DNA from 2 places in the Arthrobacter sp. AG1021 genome. Region 2 is predicted to be linked to the other one. Evidence: predicted binding sites of a transcription regulator. Region 2 holds the regulator's gene; the other holds the start of a gene.
What was found. The regulator HrcA, encoded in region 2, represses chaperone genes, less so after heat shock. The targets are predictions, from matches to a motif close to TTNGCACTCGNNNNNNNCGAGTGCNAA.
Positions count from the first base shown of each region.

Region 1 (17,656 bases), on a different contig from region 2:
TCGTGGGTCACGTACACGGTGGTGACACCCAGGCGGCGGGTGAGCGACGCGATCTGGGTACGGGTCTGGACCCGCAGCTTGGCATCGAGGTTCGACAGCGGTTCATCCATCAGGAAGACCTGGGGGGAGCGCACGATGGCACGGCCCATGGCCACACGCTGGCGCTGGCCACCGGAGAGGGCCTTCGGCTTGCGGTCTAGATACTGCTCCAGATCGAGAAGCTGCGCGGCTTCCTTCACACGGCGGGCTCGTTCGACCTTGTCGACGCCGGCGATTTTCAGGGCGAAGCCCATGTTCTCGGCGACGGTCATGTGCGGGTAGAGCGCGTAGTTCTGGAAGACCATGGCGATGTCGCGGTCCTTCGGCGGAACGTTGGTCACGTCCTTGTCGCCGATGAGGATGCGGCCGGAGTTGACTTCCTCCAGGCCGGCAAGCATGCGCAGGGTGGTTGACTTGCCGCAACCCGAGGGGCCGACCAGAACCAGGAATTCGCCGTCGGCGATCTCCAGGTCGATTCCGTCGACGGATGGCACAAGAGCGCCCGGGTAAATACGGGTGGCCTTATCAAAGGTCACAGTTGCCATAACGACAATCCTTTCACGGGCAGGTACGTGCCCGACGATCCTAAGTGAAAGTGAATTGGGACACCGTTAGTTTCGCATGGAAATCAAACTTTTCAAAAGGTCCGGGATATCGAACGGGGAATCAATACGCTGCGTCGCCGCCGTGTCCCCGCTGCCGACCTTGATTCCGAGGTCGTTTTCGGTCAGCACCTTGAAGCCGTTTTCATCGGTGACGTCGTCTCCGATGAAGAGCACCGACTGGACATCCAGGGTGCGGCGCAGCCAAGCCAGCGCCTCGCCCTTGTGGGCGTTGAGCACCGAGGCTTCAAGCACCGCCTTGCCCGACATCAGCTTGACGCCCTCCAGCTCCTGCAGCGATTCCAGCGCTTCGGCCATGGCCGCCTGCGCGGCCTGAGGGCTGGCCTGGCGGACATGCAGCACGGTGGCCGAGGGCTTGAATTCCAGGTTCACGTTCTCGTGCCTGTCCGCGATCGCCTGAAGCCGGCCGGTCAGGGTGCCCAGCAGCTGCGTCTGGTCGAGGCTGAGCGGCGCGTCGGACCAGCCGTTCGAGAACTGCTCGGGGACCAGCCGTTCGGCCCCGTGGGACCCGATGCGGATGGCCGGCAGCGGCTCCGGGTACACCTCGGCCAGGGACTGCAGATTGCGTCCGGAGATCACCGCGGTGTAAACGCCGGCCATTCGTCCCAGCTGCTCCACCAGCACAGCGGATTCGGGCAGCGGCCTGGCATCCTGCGGCCGGTCGACCAGCGGTGAGAGCGTTCCATCGAAATCGAGCGCGACCAGCACCCGGGGATGGCGGGCGAAATCCTGCAGCGCAGCGGAGAGCTGCGGCGAAAGAGGTGACACGTGCTTAAGCCATCCTTCGGGGGCGGTAGTTTCGGCGGTTTGCGGCAAGTTAGGTGCGGGCAACATTCTCCTTGGCCGGAACGGATTTCGAGTTGATGTCTGCCAGCTCCGACAGGAAACGATCAGACCAGCCGGCCACGTCGAATTCCTCCAGATGGTGGTTCATGCGCTTCATGCGCTTGGCCTGTTCGGCCTCGTCCATGTTGACTGCCTCCATGATCTTGACCTTCATGCCGTCAATGTCATGGGGGTTGACCAGCACCGACTGGGTCAGCTGGTCGGCGGCGCCGGTGAACTCGGAGAGCACCAGCACGCCCCGCCCGTCCTGGTGCGCTGCCACGTATTCCTTGGCGACCAGGTTCATACCGTCGCGCAAGGCAGTGACCAGCAGGACGTCTGCCGCAAGGTACAGGGAAATCATTTCGCGCAGGGGATAGGAATGGTGCAGGTAGCGCAGCGTAGTGTGGCTGAGCGTATCGTGCTGGCCGGTGATCTGGCCGACCATCAGTTCTACCTGATCGCGCAGTTCCATGTACGAACCGACGTTTTCGCGGCTGGGGCTTGCCACTTGGATCAGGCATACCTCGCCGGCGTGGAGCTGTTCGTCCGCCAGCAGCTCGCCGTAGGCCTTGAGCCGGTGGCGGATACCCTTGGTGTAGTCCAGCCTGTCCACGCCGAGCATGATGGTTTTCGGGTTTCCCAATTCATGCCGGATCTGCGCGGCTCGCGCAATGATCTGCGGATCCCGGGACAGCCGCTGGATCTGTTCATAGTCGATGGAGATCGGGTGGGCGTCGGCGCGGCAGATATTCTGCAGGTCGTTGTCCAAGGAAGGGGTCGCCTCACGTCCCTTGGTTTGGTAGTCCGTGAATCGGCGCAGGCTTCGCAGGAAGTTGGTCGCGTCGGTTTCGCGCTGGAAACCGACCAGGTCGGCACCGGCCAAACCCTGCAAAATCTGCTTGCGCCACGGCAGCTGCGCGAACAAGCTCGCGGCGGGGAAGGGAATATGCAGGAAGAAACCGATCTTGAGGTCAGGACGGGCCAAGCGCAGCAGACGCGGCACTAGTTGCAACTGGTAGTCGTGCACCCACACCGTGGCGTTGGGCGCCGCGATCCGCAGCACCGCGTCGGCAAAGCGCTGGTTGATTTTTTGGTATCTGTCCCACCAGGTGCGGTGGTACGACGGCGGAACGATGACGTCGTGGTAGAGCGGCCACAGAGTCGAGTTCGAGAAACCTTCGTAGTAGAGCTCGAGGTCGTCTTCGCTTAGCGGCACCGGCACCAGATGGATACCGTCCTTGTCGAAGCTGTCCAGCTCTTCATCAATTCCGCCGTGCCAGCCAACCCATGCTCCTTCCGAAGCGGACATGACGGGTTCCAGTGCGGTGACCAGTCCTCCGGGTGCGCGCTGGAATCCCTGGGTGCCGTCCGGGTTTGTGACCCGGTCAACCGGCAAGCGATTGGCAACAACGACGAAGTCGGATGTACTAGCCATGTGGCCATCTTGTATCGAGCTACTCACGACAAACTCCTGGCTTAACCTTCAACCTGCAAACCGGCCGTTTAGCGATCCCCGGATTGGTGCGAATCCCTGCCCTGCAAGTTCATTGACTTATGCCTTGAGCCTAGTGAAATATCAGGGTCAACGGAATTATGTTCAGGATTTACTCCGATAGTGACGTAAACAACCACATTGAACTGGTCAAGCACAGTCGTGTATCGAGGCCTGCCTGATGCAACAATTCCACCGGACGCGCTATGTGGCTTAAGACCGGGCTTTGGCGGCAATTTGAGGAGTATATGCGCCTCCTGTGAAGGTGCGGGATTATCAATGAACTAGGTAGACCGGGTCCCGGCATTGGCTAAACTTGATTGCAGATGACAGTATTCCGCTGAGCAAGGAACCATTAAATTTATGTCTACGAATAATCCGCGGCCGTCGAAGGCTGAGCGTACGGCAAGCGCCCGCGAGAAGGCTTCGCAGATGCGCGCCGCACAGGAAGCAGCCGCCAAGCGCAAGTCGCTGTTCGTCAAGCTTGGCGTGCTGGGTGCCGTGATCCTTGTGATCGCCCTGGTAGTTACCCTGATCGTGCAGAACAACAATGCCAAGGTTGCCGATTCCGGCGCCGTTCCTGCGGGCGGCAACGCCGCTGGCGGCATTCTGGTCACTTCCCCGACCACCCTGGGTGAGCGCACCGTGGAGAATGTCGACGTGAAGTCCCTCGAAGTCCCTGCCCAGCAACCGGCAACCCCGGAACCCCGCGACCTGACCGTGGGGAAAAAGGGCGAACCGGTCAATATCACCATGTACGCCGACGTGAATTGCGTCCACTGCGCGGACTTCGAGGCCACCTATGGCCCGCAGATCAACGAGTGGCTGGCGGCCGGCGACATCACCGTGGACTACCGCAACGTCGGATACCTCGACGGCGGCTCGCCGACCAACTTCTCCTCGCGCGGTGCCAACGCGCTGGCCTGCGTTGCCAACGACAACCCGGCAGCGTACATGCCATTCGTGACCGCGATCTGGGGCCACTACCAGCAGGGTGAAATGAAGAACGCCCAGCTGGCCGAGATGGCGATCGCCGCCGGTGCCAGCGACAAGGTCACCAGCTGCATCGAAGACGGCACCTTCCGTCCGTTCGTCCAGTACACGACCGACGTGGCCAAGTACGACGGCGTAAGCGGCACCCCGACCTTGGTGGTCCAGGGCAAGGTCCTGGATCTGGCCAAGGACGATTTCCCGACCGTGGTGAACGCAGCCATCGAGGCGAACAAGAAGTAAATCCGCTCGGGTCGGCGGAGAACGGATGCGGATCGGGTAGAATTCCATATTGATCTCGCGCCAAGACCGGAGGGGAGAAAGCCAGCGACGGCTTTCTCCCCTCCGGCATTTAAAACGGCGACGGGCTCAATTCGCACAGTGGCTGGGTTCTCCGATATTCTTATGCGGTACGCCCCCTTAGCTCAGCTGGCCAGAGCGTCTGTCTTGTAAACTGAAGGTCACCGGTTCGAATCCGGTAGGGGGCTCGAACAAATCCTCGGAGTTCTGCATGAGTGCAGGTCTTCCGGGGATTTTTTGCTGACTGCGGCTTTTCCCGGCTCGCCGGTGCCGGTCCGAACTCGGCAAACGTGCCTAACCACTCGCTGGAAGTTGGATGAAATCGGGCGTGGACCACGTCGTCCTCGGTAAAATTGGACCAAAGGTATTTTCCCGTGCGCGGATCCGCGCGACCGGGGACCACAATTACAAGGAGACCAATCATGGCCGGTGGCCTAGTAGCCCTGCTGGATGATGTAGCCGCGCTGGTCAAGGTCACGGCCGCGTCGCTGGACGACATCGCGCTCGGAGCGGCCAAGGCCAGCACCAAAGCCATGGGCGTGGTGATTGACGACGCTGCGGTCACCCCGCAGTACGTCGACGGAATTTCTCCCAAGCGCGAGCTGCCGATCATCTGGAAGATCGCGGTCGGTTCCATCCGCAACAAGCTGCTGTTCATCCTGCCGGCCATCTTGCTGCTGTCCACTTTCCTTCCCTGGGCGCTCACCCCGATCCTCATGATCGGCGGCGCCTACCTGGTGTTCGAAGGCGCGGAGAAGATCCTCGAGGCCATGGGGCTGATCGGCCATCACGGCGCCGCCGAGGACGGCAAGGTCCGCGACGAAAAGGTGATCATCGGCTCGGCGACGCGCACCGACTTCGTGCTCTCGGCCGAGATCATGGTGATCTCGCTCAACGAGGTGGCCCACGAACCGTTCCTGACCCGGGCGCTGATCCTGGTCGCGGTGGCTTTCCTGATGACCGTCCTGGTGTACGGGGCCGTGGGCCTGATCGTGAAGATGGACGACATTGGCCTGGTGCTGGCCCAGAAGCAGCGCCAGTTCTCGCAGAAGCTCGGCCGCGGCCTGGTCAAGGGCATGCCGATTGTGATGTCGGTGCTGAGCAAGGTCGGCGTGGTCGCGATGCTCTGGGTCGGCGGGCACCTGTTGCTGACCGGCATGGACGAGCTGGGCTGGCACGCGCCGTACGGCTTCGTGCACCACGTCGAGATGCTGGTCCACGACGCCTCCGGTGCCGCCGGGGGCGTGCTGGGGTGGTTGGTCAACACCGCTTTCTCCTGCTTGGCCGGACTGATCATCGGCTCGTTGCTGACAGTCGTCATCCTCGGGATCAAGAAGCTGCTGGGCAAGAACAAGCCGGCCGCGGCGCACTAGCTATTGCCGCCGCGCAGCGTGCGTAGAATTATTGGATCGCCTCCGAAGGCCAAGCTCCTCGGCCCGGCCATTCTGTCCGGATGCCATGGAAAGATCGATGTGTGTTGAGTAGAGAACAGACCAAGCAGGACCCCGCAGGGCGCCACGCCCGCGGTGCGTACTTCACTCCGGAACCCGTCGCACGCTTCATGGCCCAGTGGGCGCTGGGCGAGCACGGGCACCGGGTGCTTGAGCCTTCCTGCGGCGAGGCGCAGTTCCTCGCCGCCGCGCATGACATCGTGGACGACGGCCGCGGCTCGGTGGAGCTGTTCGGCATCGAGCTGCACGAGCCCTCGGTGCAGGCAGCCCGTGCGGTGCTGGACCGGCAGGGTGCCGCCGCGCAGATCACCCACGCGAATTTCTTCCATGTCGCCGGGAGCCATGACATGGACGCGGTGATCGGCAACCCGCCCTATGTGCGCTACCAGCTGCACCGCGGCGAGGATCGGAAGCTCTCACGTGCCGCGGCCCGCGAAGCCGGCGTCGAACTCAACGAGCTTGCCAGCATCTGGGCGGCCTTCGTGGTGCATGCCACCAGCTTCCTGGCTCCGGGCGCGCGCATGGCCCTGGTGCTGCCGGCCGAGCTGATGTTCGTGAACTATGCGGCCCCGGTGCGCCGGATGCTGCTCGAACGCTTCGAGCGGGTGCACCTGGCGGTCTTCGAAGAACGGCTGTTCGCCGACGCGCAGGAGGAAGTGGTGCTGCTGCTGGCCGAAGGCTACGGCCAGGGCTCCAGCACCGCGCTGCGCCTGCACCAGTTCCGCAACGCCGCGGACCTCGACCGGTTGGGCGAGGGCATCGAGCACACCCCGGCCAGCACCTTAGAGCGCTGGACCGGATCGCTGGTCGGCCTCGAAGCGCAGGGCGTGCTGGAGCAGTCCCTGGCCACGGGCCGTTTCGCGCCGCTGCAGAGCTGGGGCGAGACCTCGCTGGGCGCGGTGACCGGCAACAACAAGTGGTTCACGCTCTCCCCGGCCCAGGTGAGCGAGCTGGGCTTGGCCCCCGATGACCTGGTGCGCATCTCGCCTCCGGGTTCCCGGCACCTGCGCGGCCTGGAACTGGACAACGAGCAGTGGGAGCGCCTCGGTGCCCATGGCAGCGCCACCTACCTGTTCCGGCCCGCCGCGCAGCCTTCTGCGGCCGGGCACCGGATGGTTGACGCCGGGCAGGTACTGGCGGTGGACAGCGCCTACAAGTGCCGGGTGCGCAGCCCCTGGTGGCGGGTGCCGCTTTTGTCGGTGCCGGACCTGTTCATGACCTACATGAACGCCGACACCCCGCGGCTGACCGCCAACGAAGCCGCGGTGCACCACATCAACTCGATCCACGGCGTCTACCTGGGCGCCGACGTGCGCGGGCTCGGGCGCGAGCTGCTGCCGCTGGCCTCGCTGAATACGCTGAGCATGCTCGGCGCTGAAATGGTGGGACGCTCCTACGGCGGCGGAATCCTGAAGCTCGAGCCGCGCGAAGCGGACCGGCTTCCGGTGCCTTCAGCCCCGGCAGTGGCGGCCCATGCCCCGGCGTTGCGCGAGATCAAGAACCAGGTGCGCGAGCATTTGGCCCACGGCCGCAAGGCCGAAGCCACCGCGCTGGTCGACGGGATTGTCCTTGAACAGCTGCTGGGCCTGGATCCCGCGGCCATCGCCGCGGTGCACCAGGCCCGCGCCGACATGTTGGATCGCCGGAAGGCACGAAGTAAGACGGTGAAAAACTAGACGTGGCAAACCCTGCGATTGAAAAGACCCTCGCCTTTGCGGAGTTCGACACCACGCTGATGTCCGCCGCCAAGGATTCGCCCTGGATCCGCAGCGGCGCGGTGACCGAGGAATTCAATCCCTCCTACGAGGTGCTCGAACGCCTGCTGAGCATCCCGGTGCGCTCCAAGGCCGCCACCCGCTCCGGGCGCTTCGCCCAGGGCGTGGACACCTGGTTGGCCCACGAACTGCGCCGCGCGGGATTCGACGCCGACCTGGTCTGGCCGCGCACCGAGGCGCCCCGTGTGCTCTCCAAGGACATCCTGGAGCTGCTGCGCCGGCTGCCCGAGCGCCTCTCCGAGGAGGTGCACGAGGCCATCATGGCGGGCAAGGCGGGAAGCACGGACGCCCGGATCCTGGGCCGCGCCTACATGAAGCAGACCGACGTGGTGATGACCCACTGGTCCACCGGGCCGGAGCTGCTGCTGAGCACCAAGGCGATGACCTCCTCATTCGGCAAGAACCTGTCAAACCGCTACGAGGAGGCCTACGGGGACGCCGCGAACCTGCGCGCCCGCTATCCGCTGGCCGCCGTCGGATTCTTCTTCGTCCAGCGCGCCACGATCCTGGAATCCGAGCCGGCGGCCTACCGCCGCACGGTGGACATGATCCGCAAGCTGCGCGATTTCGGAGACGGCTTCGGCTACACCGCCACCGGGCTGCTGCTCGTGGACTGGGACGATGAAGCAGAGAACCCACAGGTCAAGTGCGTGCACTCGCCGGTGCCCGCGGATATCGCCGCGCCGCAGTTCCTCAACGCGATGGTGGACGAGGTTCTGAAGGTCACCCCGATCGACCTGCATGAGGCAGCCCGCGCTCGCCGGGCCGGAGAAGTCGCCCCGCTGCCCGGCCACGAAGCTGTGGACGAGCAGCAGGAAGCGCTCTTCTAGAACGCCGGATCGACGCTGGTGGTTCCCAGCCAGTCGTTGTCCGGGGCCTCCATGCCGAGCCTCGGGAAATGCTGGTCGGCCTCTTCGGCCTCCGGGCCGATGTGCAACGTAGGCACCAGCGAGGGAAGCTGTCCCAGCTCCGCGCCCAGCTCCGAGGCCAGCGACGGCGCCGGCTGGGCCTGCACCGCCTGTTCCAGCGCCGGCTGCAGCGATACCGGTGCGAGGGAATCCTCGGCCGGCAGGGCAACCAGGACGACGTCCTGCACAGCGGGTTCAGGCTGCGGCAGCCCGGCGGCCCAGTCGCGCGCGGCGTCGGTAGCCCGGTAGATGAACTTGGTCTGCCCGTCCTGCTCGAAGGTACGCTCGCGCTCCCACAGCTCGGAACGTTCGTAGTACGCCCACGAGGCGGGGTTCGCAGAATCGATGATGGTGATCGGCGTGCCTCCGGCGTGCAGCGCGAATTCGAGGCGCATCGACGCGACATGCTGGCGGATGCCCATGCGGCGGGAGTCCGGGCGCACCGCCATGGAGCCGAGCTCGAGCGCGTCCATGGCGCTGGTCGGGGCGATGATCGAATCGTGCACCACCCCGGCAGCGACCAAGAGCTCGCCGTCGCGGACGGTTACGACCGCGCGGGCGCGGTCCATTTTCTGGTGCCAGCGGGCATCGGTCACGGCGTACAGGCCAGCCAATTCAGCACGTTCGGCCTCATTTGGAGACAGGCATGACAAGGCAAAAGTCAGGTTTTCAAACACTGGGGTACGGTCCTAAAAAGCTAAGAACGAACGAAAAAGTGGCTTTGCTTCCCGGGGAAAAATCCGTTCGGCGGTTTCGTTGGCCTTGAGGGGACCGTTGCCGGCGGCTTCCGGCAGCTTCCTTGTAGGGCCCAGTTTGAGCTCGATGAGCTAGAAAAATTATGGGGTCTGAAAGTGCACTTTGACAAGTTGAAACGAGGGCTGCGAAGTGAACTCTAAATAAACGAATTGCCACCGTTTTTCAGTGCTTGTCATCGACCATTTTGGAGGTTTTTGATTCCCTCGGCGCGTGGTGTTCCTGGCGGTCGAAGCGGCCCGGGGATGGCGCCGATTCGGCACGATTTGGAACGTAGGTCGGAATACGGCTAGGATTATCTAGGTGCTGAACCGGAAACGGACAGCGCAGATGGATCTTTAGCTCAGTTGGTTAGAGCGTTCGCCTCACACGCGAAAGGTCGCTGGTTCGAGTCCAGTAAGATCCACCGGTAAAAAAGCCACCGCAGAAATGCGGTGGCTTTTTCGTATCCGGGCTGGCCGCTAGTTCTGCGAGCCTTCGGTGAGCAGCTCGTAGATCCTCGGCTTGACCTCGGTTCCCAGCATTTCAATGCTCTTCATGAGGTGCTCGTGGGGCAGCGAACCGGCGGAGTACTTGATATCGATGCGGGACAGTCCGAGCGTGCGGACCGCCTTGGCCATCTTTCGTGCCACCGTCTCGGGGCTGCCTGCCATCATGGCGCCCTGCGGACCCATAGCCGCTTGCAGCTGGATGCGGCTGGCAGGACCCCAGCCGCGTTCGGCGCCCAAACGGTTCATGGTGCGCTGGTAGTGCGGCCAGAGCAGCTCCAGCGCTTCTTCGTCGGTATCGGCTACGAGTCCGTGGAAGTGGGCCCCGACCGGCTGTTCCGGTTCGCTGAACTCCTTCAACGCCCGGTGGTACAGGTTGACCAGTGGTTCGAAGGCCGCGGGCTGCCCGCCGATGATGGCCAGGAAGAGCGGCAGGCCGTGGCGTGCGGCGCGGATGACTGACTGCGGGCTGCCGCCCACTCCGACCCATGTCGTCAACGGCTTGCCTTCGAGCAGCGGGTAGACCTGCTGGCCGCGCAGGGCCGCTCGGTGGCTGCCGGACCACGACACCGGATCGCCGTGGCGCAACTTGGCCATCAACGCGAGCTTCTCCTCGAAGAGCTCCTCGTAGTCTTCGAGGTCGAGACCGAACAGCGGGAAGGACTCGATGAACGAGCCGCGCCCTGCGATGATTTCAGCGCGGCCGTTGGACAGCGCATCCAGGGTGGCGAAGCGTTCGTACACGCGGACCGGATCGTCGCTGGACAGCACGGTGACTGCGGTGCCGAGCTTGATGTTCTGCGTGGTCGCCGCCAGCGCCGCGAGCACCGTCTCGGGTGAGGAGATCGAGAAGTCATCGCGATGGTGTTCCCCGATCCCGAAGAAGTCGAGTCCGACTTCTTCGGCCTTCTGGCCCTCGGCCAGCACGTTGCGGATCACCTGGGCGTGGGACAGCGGGGTTCCATTGGCGTCCTCGGTGATATCGCCGAAGGTCTCGGCTCCAACCTGCGGAAGTTTCACGGTGGTGTTCATGGGTTCGGCCTCTCGCTATATTGCATGCATATACATCTAATTTCCCACTGGGCGTAACTTCCCCCGCCCCGGAACTATTCCCCCGGGGGCGTGCCACGCCCGAATGTGTTCGGCGATACGCCGTGATTTGGAGGATTCCCCAGCAACTTCCAGAAGTCGGGTTGTATCGTGATTTACATGCAACATCGAACGTTTCGGGAAGGTGATCCGTGGCGCAGTTGAACAACGACCAGTTCTCCGGAAATCCACGTGGTGCGGGGGACGACCCGGATCCGGCCGTCGGCGCATTGCCGCGGATCAGCACCAGCGAAATCAAGATGGGGCAGCTTGCCGAACCCGAGCATCATGAGGAGCCCACGGCCTCGGAACTGCCGCTGAACACTGCGGTCAGCGCCAGCGTCGCTGCGGCCCCCGCCTCGGACCCCGAATCGCGCACCGGCCGCGTTCACACCACGGACGAAGGCATCACCCTGGTGCCCACGCGGGCGAACCCGGTGGCCCGCAGCCTGCTGGCCAAGATGTGGATTTCCACCTCGCCGCCCACCCAGGCGCTGGACATCGTGGATCGCCTGCAGGGCACCCCCTACGCGAACCCCACGGTCAACAAGGACCAGGACGCGTCGGCCCGCCGCACGCTGGAGTTCGCGCTGGACCTGGGCGAGACACTGATCCGCTACGGCGCCGGAGCGCTGGAAGTGGAAACCAGCATCATCGCGGTGACCGCGGCGCTGGGCCTGAGCTACCTGGACGTGGACATCACCAACCAGTCGCTGCACCTGAACTACAGCCCGCCGGACGCCGAAAGCTACTCGATCCTGCGTGTGGTGCGTTCCTCCACGGCGAACTACGCGGGCCTGGTGCTGGTGCACCAGCTGGTCTCCGACATCATCGCCGGCGGCGTCTCGCGCAGCGAGTCCGCCAAGCGGCTCAAGGCGATCATGCGCAAGCCCAAGCCGTTCCCGCGCTGGATCGTTGCCAGCGGCAACGCGGTGTTCGCGGCGGCCTTCGTGCTGTTCATCGGCGGGTCGTGGCTCGGCGCGCTGGTGGCCATGGGTTCGTCCTCGATCGTCTCGCAGATCGGGCGCTACGGCGCCCGGTGGCGCGTGCCGGCTTTCTTCACCATTGCGGCCTCCACGTTTGTGGTCACGGGCATCGCGCTGGTGAGCTACGAGCTGCGTGCGCCCATCGACCCGGCGCTGGTGGTGTCCGGCGGCATCCTGCTGCTGCTTCCCTCCGGGCGGTTCGTCTCCGCCCTGCAGGATGCGATCAACGGGTTCCCGGTGACCTCCGTGGGCCGCCTGTTCTCCGCGGGACTGACCTATACGGCCATCGTCTCCGGCATCTCCACCGCGCTGGTGATCTCCTCGGTGCTGGGCTGGGACAGCGTGGACGTGCACCAGATCGACAAGATCGCCTACCCGGCCTGGCTGCTGGTGATCCTGGTGGCGGTGGCGATCATCGCCGGCGCCGTCACGGAACAGAGCTCGGTGAAGCTGCTGCTGCCCACCGCCGGGATCGCCGTGGGCGGCTACCTGATCCAGCTGTTGTGCGAGTACATCGGGCTGGGCGTCCGGGCCACTCCGGCGGTGGTGGCCACGGTCATCGGCTTCGCGGCGCGCTTCGCGGCGGACAAGCTGCATTCCCCGCAGCTGGTCATCGCGGCTCCAGCGGTCATGTTCCTGCTGCCGGGCCTGATGATCTTCCGCGCCATGTACTCCATCGTGTTCGACTCCAGCGACATGTCCAGCGGCCTGGTGGAGATGTTCAACGCCTTCGCGATCATGCTCTCCATCGCCGGCGGCGTGGTCTTCGGCGACACCCTGTGCCGGCCGCTGACCTCCAGCGCGCGGCGCGAACGGCGGCTGATCCGCCGCCGCTGAGTGCGGCTACAGCGCAGGCAACGACCAGTCGATCGGCGGCTGTCCGGATTCGGACAGCCGCCGATTGATTTCGGAGAAGGGCCGCGAGCCGAAGAACCCGCGCGAGGCGGACAGCGGCGAGGGGTGGGCGCTGGCCAGCTGCGGCATCCGGTCCATCAGCCCCGCCAGCTTCTGCGCATGCCTGCCCCAGAGCAGCGCCACCGGAGGGTTCTCGCGCTGGTTCAGCGCGCTGATGGCCGCTTCGACGACCGCGGACCAGCCCAGGCGCTGGTGCGCCCCGGCATGACCCGCCTGGACCGACAGCGACTGGTTCAGCAGCAGAACTCCCTGCTCATGCCAGGCGCTGAGATCCGGGTGGGCTGCCGGGGCAATGCCCAGATCGTCGTTCAGCTCCTTGTAGATATTGGACAGCGACCGGGGCAGCGGACGCACCGAAGCCTGGGCAGCGAAGGCCAAGCCGTTGGCATGGCCCGGGGTCGGATACGGATCCTGTCCGATGAGCACGACGCGCACCTGCGAGCGCGGAATGCGAAGTGCGCGCAACATCACGTGCGGTTCCGGGAGGATCTGCTCTCCGGCGGCGCTGCGTCGTGCCAGTTCAGCGGCGATCCGCCGGAGCTTGCCATCGAGTGGCAGCAGCACCGGGACCCAGTCCTGGGCGATGAATCCGCGCTCCGCCATGGATCTGGCGCCGTGGTGGAAGGGGAAATCCTCCGGCTCGTAGCGGGGGACCGGTACCGGCTCCGGGTCGCCGAACAGGGAGGGCTGCAGGTTGTCCATGGCATCCATTCTGCCGGTATTATGGCGTGGCTGTGCCCGCGGGCGCGGCGCAGCACAGGCGAGTTGGTTAGAATATCGGTGGTATGTCCGCCACTGGCGGAGCAGAACGCAGGGCCGAGACCGGACTTTGCCGGGTGAAGGAAAGAGGTGTGGACGCATGGCTGAGGGTGAAGTGCTGGTGGATTTCGTAATGAATCCCGACTCGGAACTCGATGAGCGTTCCCAGCAGATCCTGAACATGGAAAAGTTGTGGTGGAAGTATGCCGGCGCCAAGGAACAGGCCATTACCAAACAGTTCTCCATGTCGCCGACGAATTACTACCAGCTGCTGAACCAGCTGATTGAGACGGACGCGGCGTTGGCTTACGACCCAATGCTGGTCAAACGCCTGCGTAGGCTTAGGTCTACCAGACGTCGTGTGAGCGGTACCGTCGGCTCCGGACGCTAGTTTCCGGAACCGGCCGCGACCAGTCAGACCTCGAGCAAGGACAAGAATGACCAACTACCCACGTGACGAATTCGATCGCGTTCCGGAGTTCAACACCCGTGTGGGTTCGCACCACGCCAACGGGTGGGCGCAGTCTGCCGCCTCCACGACGTCCGGTGGAAAACTTCGTTGGGTAGTTATTGCAGCCGTGCTTGTCGTCCTGGTGGGCGCATTCGCCTACTTCTTCGGCCCCGGCGGCCTGAAGCCGATTGTCGGCTCCGCCCCGAACCCCACCGAAACCACCTCGGCAGCCCCGAGCGAGGACGCCACCTCCAGCCCGAGCGAAACCGAAAGCGCCACCCCCTCCGCCTCCAGCACCATCGATGATGACGACGTGCTCTTCGGGCAGCTGATCGGCGTCTACAACGGCGCCAGCATCGCAGGCATCGCCTCGGCCGGCGAAGACGCCCTGTCCGAGGCCGGATTCACCAATATCACCGCCAGCAACTGGACCCGCCCGGCCGAGACCTCCACCGTGTACTACACCTCGGAGGCCTATCGCACCACGGCCGAAAAGGCCGCTGAGGTGCTGAATATCGACGAGGTTCTGCAGACCCAGAACATTCCGAACCGGGTGACCGTGGTGATGGGCTCGGACGACACCCTCGAAGTACGCTAACCCCGCAGTATCCAATTGCTTCGCTGTGAGCCGATCAGCTTGCACTCGCAGGGCGAGAGTGCCAATATTTGTATTAGCACTCATGCGTTGCGACTGCTAACGCCGATCGGCTTTTCGCGTTTTAACCGCAGCCGGTCCGGCCTCAGACGTCGCTTCGCAGGGAGCGTGAAGAATACCTCAGATAGCGAGAGCTGACGCGGCTGCAGGCCCGATGCCCAGCCGTTGCACTCGTCCGTCGCGGGCGCTGTCTGTCGGTTGCATTTTCGCAAAATCGTCCCGAAAGGACCGAAAGCCACTATGGCCAAGATGATTGCATTTGACGAGGAAGCACGCCGCGGACTTGAGCGCGGCCTGAACACCCTTGCAGACGCCGTAAAGGTGACCCTGGGCCCACGCGGCCGCAACGTTGTTCTGGAAAAGAAGTGGGGTGCCCCGACGATCACCAACGATGGCGTGTCCATCGCCAAGGAGATCGAGCTCGAGGATCCATACGAGAAGATCGGCGCAGAGCTGGTCAAGGAAGTTGCCAAGAAGACTGACGACGTCGCAGGCGACGGCACCACCACCGCAACCGTTCTCGCCCAGGCACTGGTCAAGGAAGGCCTGCGCAACGTTGCCGCCGGCGCCGACCCGATCGCGCTGCGCCGCGGCATCGACAAGGCCGTAGAGGCCGTCACCGCCGAGCTGTTCGCCGCCGCCAAGAAGATCGAGTCCAAGGAGCAGATCGCTGCTACCGCCTCGATCTCCGCAGGCGACCCTGAGATCGGCGGCCTGATCGCCGAGGCTCTCGACAAGGTCGGCGAGCAGGGCGTCATCACCGTTGAGGAGTCCAACACCTTCGGCCTCGAGCTGGAGCTGGCCGAGGGCATGCGCTTCGACAAGGGCTACATCTCCGCATACTTTGTCACCGACGCAGAGCGCCAGGAGACCGTGCTGGAGGACCCATACATCCTCATCGTGAACTCCAAGATCTCCTCGGTCAAGGACATGGTCACCCTGCTGGAGAAGGTCATGCAGTCGAACAAGTCGCTGCTGATCATCGCCGAAGACGTCGAGGGCGAAGCCCTGGCCACCCTGATCCTGAACAAGATCCGCGGCCTGTTCAAGTCCGTTGCCGTCAAGGCTCCGGGCTTCGGCGACCGCCGCAAGGCCATGCTGACCGACATCGCCATCCTGACCGGCGGCCAGGTTGTCTCCGAGGAGATCGGCCTGTCCCTGGACAACGTGGGCCTGGAAGTTCTGGGTACCGCCCGCAAGGTCGTTATCACCAAGGACGAGACCACCATCGTTGAAGGCGGCGGCGAAGCCGACGCCATCGAAGGCCGCAAGGCCCAGATCGCAGCCGAGATCAAGAACACCGACTCGGACTACGACCGCGAGAAGCTGCAGGAGCGCCACGCAAAGCTCTCCGGCGGCGTCGCCGTGCTGAAGGCCGGCGCAGCCACCGAGGTGGAGCTCAAGGAGCGCAAACACCGCATCGAAGATGCCGTGCGCAACGCCAAGGCAGCAGTGGAAGAGGGCATCGTCGCCGGCGGCGGCGTAGCCCTGATCCAGGCCGGCGCAGCAGCCTTCGAGAAGCTGTCGCTGGAAGGCGACGAGGCAACCGGTGCGAACATCGTGCGCGTCGGCATCGAAGCTCCGCTGAAGCAGATCGCCCTGAACGCCGGCATGGAGCCAGGCGTTGTCGCCGACAAGGTCAAGGGCCTGGCTGCCGGCCACGGCCTGAACGCCGCCACCGGCCAGTACGTCGACCTGCTGGAAGCCGGCGTGAACGATCCTGTGAAGGTGACCCGTTCGGCCCTGCAGAACGCCGCATCGATCGCAGGCCTGTTCCTGACCACCGAAGCCGTTGTCGCGGACAAGCCAGCTCCTGCCGGCACCGCACCAGCCGGTGACGACATGGGTGGCATGGGCGGCATGGGCGGCTTCTAAGCTTCCCCGCCCGGCTCGGCACCACGCCGAGACTACCTGGTGCCTGTGGCCTGTTTCCCCTGGGGAAACGGGCCACAGGCCGTTAAAAGCCGGAAGCTATTCGCCGAGCCAGCCGCGCAGCACTGAGATCTCCGCGCCGACGTTGCTGCGGGCCGCGTTTTCCCAGCGGTCGATGCCTCGCACGGTGCTGTAGATGTTGTCCTTCTCCAGCAGCGAGCCCAGCACCTTGATCCGTCCGGCAGCCAGGGCCGGGCGCGGGAAATGCGCGTACTCCTGGTAGATCGCCTGGGCATAGCGCTGGTAGGCCGGCTGCGGGCGGGCCAGCACCTCAAGATCCGCATCGCACAGGATCCGGCCCAGGCGGTCGTGGTCGCCGGGGGAGTGCCCTGCGGTGAGCAGGATCAGTTCGCTGACCCTGGACACCGCCCCGGGGCTCAGCAGCCCGTAGAGGCGCTCGCGGGCAAGGATCGCGGACTTGGCCTCGTCGTCCGAGGCTCCGTGGTACACCGCGTCGTGGAACCAGGCGGCCAGCTGCAGCAGCATGCGCTCCTCGCCGTCGGCCTGGTCCTTCGCCAGCCAATCCAAGGCCTCCAGCACGGACAGCAGGTGGACCCTGTCGTGGTATCTGCGATGCGACTGCGACCAGCGTTCCAGCAGCTCGCGGCCCAGCTGGGGTTCGGTGGGCAGAGTTCGGGCCCAACGGCGGGACAGCACCGGTCCCAGCTTTTCCGGGCGGTACTTGGCCGGGATGCGCAGCCCGGAGGCGATCAGCGCCCGAGCCAGGTCGCCGGCCGAAACCTCGTGCGCGCCGTCCCGCACCAGCTCGGCATAGCGGGACTGCGGCACGTCGTAGTGGTCCCTGTCGAACGCGCGCTCGGGCAGCTGGTGCGCACGGGCAAAGGCATGCAGTTCATCGAGCGTCGCATCGGAAACCAGATGCGAAAAGAGCGTTCCATGGGCAGGCCATGACGGTGGGTCGATCAGGATGCTCATAGGCTCTAGCCTACGTGTTGGTAGCGGTTTTGAAGTCCCGTTCGGGGGCCCTGGGCACGGGTGGGCAAAGTCCCGTTGTAAGAGACGTGGAATTACTTGGCGGCGGTGCATTCTTCGGATAGGTTGTACTTTAATCATTCAGCACTTTCACAGGCCATAAATCTGTCATCACTGAAGCGGAACGCCTCGGCGTCCCGCAACTGCCTGTGACTTCTTTGGGGAATCGAGACACCATGTCGCCTAAGATCAATACCACCCTGCTTTCGGCAGCGGTTATTTCTGGACT
Region 1 is NZ_RBLB01000007.1:658,238-675,893, reverse strand. It holds gene ugpC (sn-glycerol-3-phosphate ABC transporter ATP-binding protein UgpC) at 1-584, opposite strand, end outside; gene otsB (trehalose-phosphatase) at 651-1,430, opposite strand; gene DFO58_RS08490 (trehalose-6-phosphate synthase) at 1,480-2,925, opposite strand; gene DFO58_RS08485 (thioredoxin domain-containing protein) at 3,346-4,215, shown strand; tRNA gene DFO58_RS08480 (tRNA-Thr) at 4,387-4,460, shown strand; gene DFO58_RS08475 (DUF808 domain-containing protein) at 4,695-5,645, shown strand; gene DFO58_RS08470 (N-6 DNA methylase) at 5,750-7,399, shown strand; gene DFO58_RS08465 (hypothetical protein) at 7,402-8,328, shown strand; gene DFO58_RS08460 (GNAT family N-acetyltransferase) at 8,325-9,083, opposite strand; tRNA gene DFO58_RS08455 (tRNA-Val) at 9,492-9,565, shown strand; gene DFO58_RS08450 (LLM class flavin-dependent oxidoreductase) at 9,621-10,679, opposite strand; gene DFO58_RS08445 (threonine/serine exporter family protein) at 10,889-12,559, shown strand; gene DFO58_RS08440 (uracil-DNA glycosylase) at 12,566-13,339, opposite strand; gene DFO58_RS08435 (DUF3263 domain-containing protein) at 13,497-13,787, shown strand; gene DFO58_RS08430 (LytR C-terminal domain-containing protein) at 13,834-14,445, shown strand; gene groL (chaperonin GroEL) at 14,743-16,377, shown strand; gene DFO58_RS08420 (DUF4031 domain-containing protein) at 16,474-17,370, opposite strand; gene DFO58_RS08415 (LPXTG cell wall anchor domain-containing protein) at 17,604-17,656, shown strand, end outside.
Region 1: the regulator HrcA is predicted to act here: its motif matches at 14,519-14,545, upstream of groL (chaperonin GroEL).

Region 2 (9,264 bases):
AAGCGAATTCAACCTCGACCTGATTTCCACCGCCCCGAACGTGGTGTACGAGGTCATGGGCGAGGACAAGCAGCTGATCACGGTGACCAACCCCTCGGAATTCCCGGACGGGAAGATCCTCGAGGTGCACGAGCCGATGGTCGCCGCGACCATCCTGGCCCCGAGCGAGTTCATCGGCGCCGTCATGGAGTTGTGCCAGTCCCGCCGCGGCACCATGCGCGGCATGGACTACCTCTCCGAGGACCGCGTGGAAATGCGCTACCACCTGCCGCTGGCCGAGATCGTGTTCGACTTCTTCGACCAGCTCAAGTCCCGCACCCGCGGCTACGCCTCGCTGGACTGGAAGGCCGACGGCGAGCAGGTCGCGGACCTGGTCAAGGTCGACATCCTGCTGCAGGGCGATACGGTCGACGCGTTCTCCGCGATCACCCACCGCGACAAGGCCTACAGCTACGGCACCATGATGACCTCGAAGCTGCGCGAGCTGATCCCGCGCCAGCAGTTCGAGGTGCCGATCCAGGCCGCGATCGGTTCGCGCATCATCGCCCGCGAGAACATCCGCGCGATCCGCAAGGACGTGCTTGCCAAGTGCTACGGCGGCGACATCAGCCGCAAGCGCAAGCTGCTGGAAAAGCAGAAAGAAGGCAAGAAGCGCATGAAGATGGTTGGCCGCGTGGAGGTCCCGCAGGAGGCGTTCATCGCCGCGCTGTCCACCGATGAGCCGAAGAAGAAGTAGCTAGATGCCCTCAGTATTGCCTGACGGCGATCCGGCTCCGGCCGATGGTCTGCTCCCCGCAGCGTGCGCGCACGGTGCGGCGGAGCGGACCATGTCCTTTTATGTCCACATTCCGTTCTGCACGGTGCGCTGCGGCTACTGCGATTTCAACACGTATACCGCAACCGAGCTGGGCAATGGCTCCAGCCAGTCCACCTACGCTGCCACGGTGGGCCAGGAGATCGGCTTCGCCCGCGGCGTGCTTGACCGTTCCGGGGTACCGCACCGCGAAATCGACACGGTCTTCTTCGGCGGCGGCACCCCGACCCTGCTGCCCGCCTCGGACCTGGTTTCGGTGCTCGGCCGGATCCGCGACGAGTTCGGCATCAAGCCCGGCGCTGAAATCACCACCGAAGCCAACCCGGACTCGGTGAGCCGCGAAAGCCTGCGTCAGCTGGCCGACGGCGGGTTCACGCGCGTGTCCTTCGGCATGCAGTCAGCCGTGCCGCATGTGCTGAAGGTGCTCGAGCGCACCCATGACCCGGCGCGCGTGCCGCAGGCCGTGGCCTGGGCCCGCGAAGCAGGGCTGGATGTCAGCGTCGATCTGATCTACGGCACCCCGGGGGAGTCGCTGGCGGATTGGCGTACCAGCATCGAGGCCGCGCTGAGCTACGAGCCGGACCATATCTCCGCTTATGCGCTGATCATCGAGGACGGCACCAAGCTGGCCGCGCAGATCCGCCGCGGCGAGGTTCCGGACATTGACGACGACGACCACGCGGAGAAGTACCAGCTGGCCGATCAGCTGTTCGAGGCCGCCGGCCTGCAGTGGTACGAGGTGAGCAACTGGGCGCGCGGCGAAGGGCATGCCTGCCGCCACAACATCGCCTACTGGCAGGGCGGGGACTGGTGGGGCGCAGGCCCCGGCGCGCACTCGCATGTCGGCGGGCTGCGCTGGTGGAACGTCAAGCACCCGGCCGCCTACCAGCAGCGCATCGACGGCGGCATCTCGCCCGGACACGGCCGCGAGTTCCCCGACGCGCAGGCAGTTCAGCTCGAACGCACCATGCTGCTCACCCGGCTCAGCTCCGGCATGCAGATCAGCGAACTGGAATCCGCCGGCCGCACCAAGGTCGCCGGGTTGATCGCCGACGAGCTGATCGATGCCAAGGCAGCGTTCGCCGGACGCATCGTGCTAACGCAAAGAGGCCGGCTCCTGGCCGACCTCGTGGTGCGTGAACTGCTGGATTTCTAGGACGTTCGCAAGCACTGGCGTCCCTGCCGCTACTTCATCAACCGCAGGTTGATCGGGTAGCGGTAGGGGCGTCCCTTGTTTGCCTGGATCGCGGCATACGCGCCCATCAGGGTCATGAAGACCCACAGGCACACGGCGATGACCGCGAAGAGCCAGCCGATGCCCGGCAGCAGGTTCAGGATGTTCAGCACGATCGCCAGAATGGTCAGCGGGAAGGTGAAGTTGAACGCTTCCTTGGATTCCTGGGCGGTGAAGGGGCCGCGGTCGCGGTAGACGGCGAAGATGATGGCCGAGGGAATGCAGCCGAGGATCGCGCCGAAATGCGCCATCATGGCCCACTGGCGGTCTTCCGACGGGGAGAGCGGCAGCGCGGACACGTTTGATCCCTCGAAACGCGAATTCTCAGATGATGGTACCTGGCGAGATGTCACGGAAATGTCCTTGTCTTACGGTGCGGCTTCTCCACCATGATATCGAGCTTCCGCTGACGCCCCGCCCAATGGCACCCTGAAAGTCCAAATCTTAGTCAATTGTTAGGAAACCGTAATCTTCCGTGGTAAGGAAATCGATTAGTTCCTCAACTTTACCCAATAGCGCCGGTTCCAGCTGTCCGTAGTGCTTGACCGTGGACAGGATCCGCTGCCAGCCGATGCCGATATCCTCGGCGGTTGCATGCGGCCAGCCGAAGGCGCGCAGCACGCCGGTTTTCCAGTCGGTCCCGCGGGGGATGACCGGCCAGGCCTTAATGCCCAGCGTGTTCGGCTTGATCGCCTGCCAGACATCCACGTACGGGTGGCCGAGGATTAGCACGTTGCCCGCAGCCCCGGGGACCTTCATGGCCTCGGCGACGATGCGCTCTTCCTTGGTTCCGGAAATCAGGTGGTCGACCAGGATGCCCAGGCGGCGGGTCGGCGAGGGGTTGAATTGGCGGATGGCCCCGGCCAGGTCGTCGACGCCATGCAGCGGTTCGACGACGATGCCCTCCACGCGCAGGTCGTGGCCCCAGACCTTCTCGACCAGTTCCGCGTCGTGCTTGCCTTCGACCCAGATGCGGCTGGCGCGGGCGGTACGGGCCTTGAGGTCTGCCACCGCGCGCGAGCCGGAGGCGGAGATCATGGTGCTCGGCGCCTTGGCCTTCGCGACAGGTTCGACGATCTCCACCGGTTCGCCCTCCAGCAGGAAGCCGAAGCCGGCCTGGAAGGAACGGGTCTTGCGGTGGCGGTCCTCCAGCACGATCACGCGCATGCCGCCGGACTTCTCGGTCTTGACGACCTCGCCGACCCAGCCGGAGACCGCATCTTCCAGGATCATGCCGCGTTCAACGGGCACCTGGCGGAGTTTTTTGGGTGCCGGAGCACTCAGGTCTTGCGGTCCCCAGGAGAAATTGGACACGGACTGCCTTTCGCTGTGATCGAATACGCTCGAAATCCAATGCTAGCAACTGCCGAAGGTATTAGACTTGGCACTTGACAGGTTAGAGTGCCAATTGTGCGGGCGTGGTTTCCCGGGAGGTGTTTTCGTGAGCGAAGTACGACGTCTTGACGTGTTGCGCGCCATCGTGGAGGACTATGTCCAGTCCCGCGAGCCCGTGGGTTCCAAGGCGCTGCGCGAACGGCACAACCTCGGGGTCAGCGCCGCCACCATCCGCAATGACATGGCCCTGCTCGAAGAGGAGGGCTTGATCGCCGCCCCGCACACCTCCTCGGGGCGCATCCCCACGGAGAAGGGCTACCGCCGCTTCGTGGACGAGATCGGCGAGCTCAAGCCGCTGTCGCGCGCCGAGCGCGAGGCGATCAACAAGATCCTGGACAGCTCGCAGGACCTCGACGAGATGCTGCACAGCACCGTGCGCCTGCTGGCCCGGCTGACCAACCAGGTTGCCATGATCCAGGTGCCGCACTACGACACCGCGGAGCTGCGCAACCTCGACCTGGTGGGCCTGGGCTCGGGCCAGGTGCTAATGGTGATGATCGCCTCCAACGGCACCGTGGACCAGCGCATGATCGCGGTGACCCGGCCGTACTCGGACGAGGAGCTGGACAACCTCAAGCAGTGGCTGCTGACTTCCTTCGGCGGCCACCGGCTGGCGGACCTCGTCGGCCCGCTGAGCAACGAGGCAGTGGTTCCGGCGCAGCACGAGACGCCGCTGGTGGGCAGCGTGCTGCGGTCGCTGGAGGAAATGGCGCAGGCGGCGAACGTGCAGCGCATCGTCATGGCCGGCACCGCGAACCTGGCCCGCGTCGAGGGGGACTTCCCGCTGAGCATCACCCCGGTGCTCGAGGCGCTGGAGGAGCAGGTGGTGTTGCTGAAGCTGTTCTCCGAACTGGAGGCGGATTCGCGCGGCCTGGCCGTGGCCATCGGCACCGAGAACCACTACGGGCAGCTGACCGACGCGGCGGTCATCGCCACCACCTACAGCACCGACCAGCGCAGCAAGCTCGGCGTGCTCGGCCCGACCAGGATGAACTATTCCTCCTCCATGGCCTCGGTGCGCGCGGTGGCCCGCTACCTGTCGAAGATTTTGGCGAACTAGCCGCGCGGCCGGTTCGCAGCACAACTTGAGAAGTGAAATTTTAAAGGAAAGGACACGGCGAAGATCGTGAGCTCGCATTACGAGACCCTGGGTGTCGCCAAGGACGCGACCCCGCAGGAAATCAAAAGCGCCTACCGCAAGCTGGCGCGCAAACTCCACCCGGACGTGAATCCCAGCGAGGACGCGGCCGAGCAGTTCAAGCTGGTCACCCGCGCCTACGAGGTTCTTTCCGACGAGAAGAAGCGCGCCAACTACGACGCCACCGGCGACGAGAACGGCAACGGCCAGCCGGGCTTCGGCGGGGGCGCCGGATTCGGCGGCTTCGGCGACATCTTCGAGCAGTTCTTCGGCGGCGGCCAGGCGCAGGGGCCGATGTCCCGCACCCAGCCGGGCCGCGACGCGCTGATCACCATCACCATCGACCTGGAAGACGCCGTCAAGGGCACCGTCTACCCGCTGGAGATGGAAACCGCCGTCACCTGCAAGACCTGCCACGGCGACGGTACCCGCGAGGGCACCAGCCCGGTCACCTGCACCATCTGCCACGGCGCTGGCCAGGTCCAGCGCCCGGTGCGCTCCTTCCTGGGCCAGATGATGACGGTGGAAACCTGCGCCGCCTGCCACGGCTTCGGCACCACCATCCCGGATCCCTGCATCGAGTGCAACGGCGAGGGCCGCGTACGCGAACACGTCTCCAAATCGCTGAACGTGCCGGCCGGCGTGGATTCGGGCACCCGCATCCAGCTGCGCGGCCAGGGCGAGGCAGGCCCGGGCGGCGGTCCGAACGGCAACCTGTTCGTCGAGGTCGACGTGCGCCGCCACAAGGTGTTCGAGCGCTCCGGCAACGACCTGCACGCCAAGATGACCATCCCGATGACCGCCGCGGCCCTGGGCTGCGAGCTGAAGCTGGAGACCTTCGACGGCGAGCAGACCCTGAACGTGGAGCCGGGGGCCCAGGACGGGGACACCCTGACCCTGCCGGCCCTGGGTGTGCCGCGCCTGCGCGGCGGCAAGCGCGGGGACATCATCGTGCACCTGCAGGTGGAGACCCCGACCAAGCTGGACGCCGCCCAGCGCGAGCTGCTCGAGCAGCTGGCCACGCTGCGCGGCGAAGAGCTGAGCGCCGGACGCGTCGAGCATTCAGGCGGCATGTTCTCGCGCCTGCGGGACAAGCTGAACCAGCGCTAGGCCATGAGCAACCACAGTTTCGTGATCGACCCGCAGCAGGGGGCCGAGGCCCGCGTGGGCGACACCCTGGCGCTGACCGGGCCGGAGGCGCACCACGCGGTGGCGGTCAAACGCACCCAGGCCGGCGAGCAGCTGGACCTGCTCGACGGCACCGGGCTGCGCCTGGTGGTCGAGGTGGCAGCCGCCTCCAAGGAGCTGCTCACGGTGACCGTGCTTGAACGGCTGCAGGAGCAGCCCCCGGAGCATCCAGCCACGCTCATCCAGGCGCTGTCCAAGGGGGACCGCGACCTGCAGGCCGTGGAATCCGCCGTCGAGCTGGGCGTCTTCACCGTCCGCCCGTGGCAGGCCGAGCGCTCGATCGTGCGCTGGAACGCGGCGAAGGCGGACAAGGCGCTTGCCAAGTGGCGCGCCCAGGTGCGCTCGGCGCAGAAGCAGTCCCGGCGCAGCTTCGAACCCGAGGTGAAGGAGCTGGTCTCCAGCAAGTCGCTGGCCGCGGCGATTTCCGCGCACGCGGCCGCCGGCGACCTGGTGCTGGTGCTGCACGAGCAGGCGCGGGATTCGGTGGCCCAAGCCGTGTCCGGCTGGCTGCCCGAGGCGGCGCCGGGTACCGGCGTGGTGCTGGTCGTCGGCCCCGAGGGCGGCATCAGCGATGCAGAGCTCGACGCGTTCGTGGCCGCCGGAGCGCATCCGGCGCTGCTCGGACGCCATGTGCTGCGCGCCTCCACCGCCGGCCCTGCCGCGCTGGTCCTGGTGCGCCACCTGCTCGGCGAGCTCTAGCCGGATTAATCAGCGAATGCCGCGAACCCCGAGGGGTTTGCGGCATTCGCTGTTTATTCGGTGGTGGGCGGGCGCCGGCGCTCAGCGCACGGTGAACTCGGAGCTGATCTCGCCGACCTTGGCCTTGCTGCCGGCTTCCTCGCCCCAGACGCTCAGCGCGTAGCTGCCGGCGGGCAGCCGGGTGGTCAGCGTGAAGGATCCGTCGGGCTCCACGCTCTCGTCGTTGATCCGGTTGGCGGCGGTAATGACCTTGGACTGGCCGTCGGCGGCCTTGGCCTGCAGGGAGTAGAAGGTGCCGCCGTCGAAGCTGGAGGTGCGGCCGTGGAACTTCACGGCGCCCGCCGCGGTGGTGGTGCCGAACTGCGGGTCGATGATCCAGATCGGGGCCATGTACTTCGCGTCGCGCTGGTAGACGTCCTGCAGGCGGTATCCGCCGAAGACGGTGGCGTTCTGCTTCCCGTCGACCAGGATGCGCACGCTGGCAGGGGTGTCGCCGACCAGGATGCCCGCGTTGGAGGCCGCGGCGGTCGCGGTGAACACCAGCTGCTGGATGGCGCGCTCGGACAGGCCCTCGTCGAGCGTGGCGCTGAAGACCTTGGCCGGAAGGTCCAGCGTGATCAGGTTCTGGTTGTCGATGGAGACCCCGACGTCGTCGGTGGACTTCAGGTGCGTGTACCAGGCCGGGTCGGCCGGCTTCCCGGCGAGCAGGTAGGCGATCGCGTCGCCTATCGGCTCCTGGTGGCGGGTGTCGGTGGCGTATTCGCGGTAGAGGTAGACCCCCGAGTCGGTGTTCTCCAGCCAGTAGACCGGCATCTTTTGCCCGGGGAAAGCCTGTTCCATCGAGTCGGTGGCCTGCGGGACACCCTCCGCCGCGGCGGCGGAGTTTGCAGGCATCTCGAAGCTGTCGTCGCGCGCGGCAAGTCCGCAGCCGACCACCAGGGCCACCGCTGCGATGACGCCGGTCGCCGCGAAACGTCGCGGGATTCGGCGCTTGTACCACTGCTGCACGTTGGGACCAGTCCATCTGTTCTGCGGGGATTCTTGGGCGCCCGGAACGAGAACGTGGTTCCGCGCGCTCATCTAGCGTGCCACATCAAGGTGTGCGATGAGGCCGAAATTCGCCAAACCTACCAATCCGTAACCAAATCTATACCTTTGCGACCTGCTCGGATTAGATTCATTTCATACTAGTTTCAGAATTTTCAGCGCTCGGCGGAGCGCTACGTATCGCGTTGGGAGCCGGGGACTAGCTAGACTGGACTTGCGCAAGTTTTTTTATTTTCCGAGCTCAAAAGGGGCACGAAGCACTGCATGCAGGTTGAACAGAACCAGAGGCAATCCGAGACCGGGCCGGCGACGCTGGCCATCACGTTCGAGACTCCCGAGCTGATGATCGCAACCCTGGGCCCGAACGACGAGTTGCTGCGCATCCTCACCGGCGCCTACCCGGACGTGCAGTTCCGCCCCAACGGGTCGACACTGAGCCTCCTGGGCGATCCGGTCCAGGTGCGCAAGGCGCAGCGGGTGACCGAGGAAGCCAGGTCGCTGGCGCAGCGCGGCTCGCGGATGAGCGCGGAAACCATCGAGCAGATCATCAAGATGCTCAGCGCCGGGAACCGGGACGCCCCCACCGACGTGCTGGGGCTGAAGATCCTCTCCGGCCGCGGGCGCTCCATCCGGCCCAAGACGGTGAACCAGAAATCCTACGTGGATGCCATCGAGGACTCCACGGTGACCTTCGGCATCGGCCCGGCAGGCACCGGCAAGACCTTCCTGGCCATGGCCATGGCCGTCGCGGCGCTGCAGGACAAGCAGGTCAACCGCATCATCCTGACCCGTCCGGCGGTCGAGGCGGGGGAGAAGCTGGGTTTCCTGCCCGGCACCCTGAGCGAGAAGATCGACCCCTACCTGCGTCCGCTCTACGATGCGCTGCACGACATGGTGGATCCGGATTCGATCCCGCGGCTGCTGGAGGCGGGCACCATCGAGGTCGCCCCGCTGGCCTACATGCGCGGGCGCACCCTGAACGACGCCTTCGTCATCCTCGACGAGGCGCAGAACACCACCAGCGAGCAGATGAAGATGTTCCTGACCCGCCTGGGCTTCGGCTCCAAGATGGTGGTCACCGGGGACGTCACCCAGGTCGACCTGCCGGGCAACGCGGTCTCCGGGCTGCGCATGGCCAGCGAGGTGCTGGAAGGCATCGAGGACATCTCGATCTGCCGGCTGGACGCCAGCGACGTGGTGCGCCACCGGCTGATCGCTGACATCGTCTCCGCCTACGACCGCTGGGACGACGACCGCCGCAAGGGCCGCCAACGGCCGCGACATACGAAGTGAGCAGCGAAGCAATGAGCATTGAAGTCAACAACGAAACCGAGCTCGACGTCGATTTGGCCGACGTGAACAAGCTGGCGCAGTCGGTGATGAGCGCCATGTACCTGCACCCGGAGACCGAGGTGTCCATCGTCTTCCTGGATGAGGACGCGATGAGCGCGCTGCATGTGGAGTGGATGGACCTGGAGGGCCCCACCGACGTGATGAGCTTCCCGATGGACGAGCTGCGCCCCGGGCGCGAGCACGCCCCCTCGGAGGCGGGGATTTTGGGCGACATCGTGATCTGCCCGAGCGTCGCGCAGGCGCAGGCCGAAGCCGGCGGGCACAGCACCCATGACGAGATCCTGCTGCTGGCCACGCACGGCCTGCTGCACCTGATGGGCTTCGACCACATGGAGCCCGAGGAGAAGGAAGAGATGTTCTCCCTGCAGCGCCGCCTGCTGGAGTCCTACACCGGGC
Region 2 is NZ_RBLB01000006.1:1,006,943-1,016,206, forward strand. It holds gene lepA (translation elongation factor 4) at 1-736, shown strand, start outside; gene hemW (radical SAM family heme chaperone HemW) at 741-1,970, shown strand; gene DFO58_RS04920 (DUF4870 domain-containing protein) at 2,000-2,347, opposite strand; gene DFO58_RS04925 (DUF3097 domain-containing protein) at 2,493-3,362, opposite strand; gene hrcA (heat-inducible transcriptional repressor HrcA) at 3,490-4,503, shown strand; gene dnaJ (molecular chaperone DnaJ) at 4,570-5,691, shown strand; gene DFO58_RS04940 (16S rRNA (uracil(1498)-N(3))-methyltransferase) at 5,695-6,468, shown strand; gene DFO58_RS04945 (GerMN domain-containing protein) at 6,550-7,548, opposite strand; gene DFO58_RS04950 (PhoH family protein) at 7,780-8,808, shown strand; gene ybeY (rRNA maturation RNase YbeY) at 8,820-9,264, shown strand, end outside.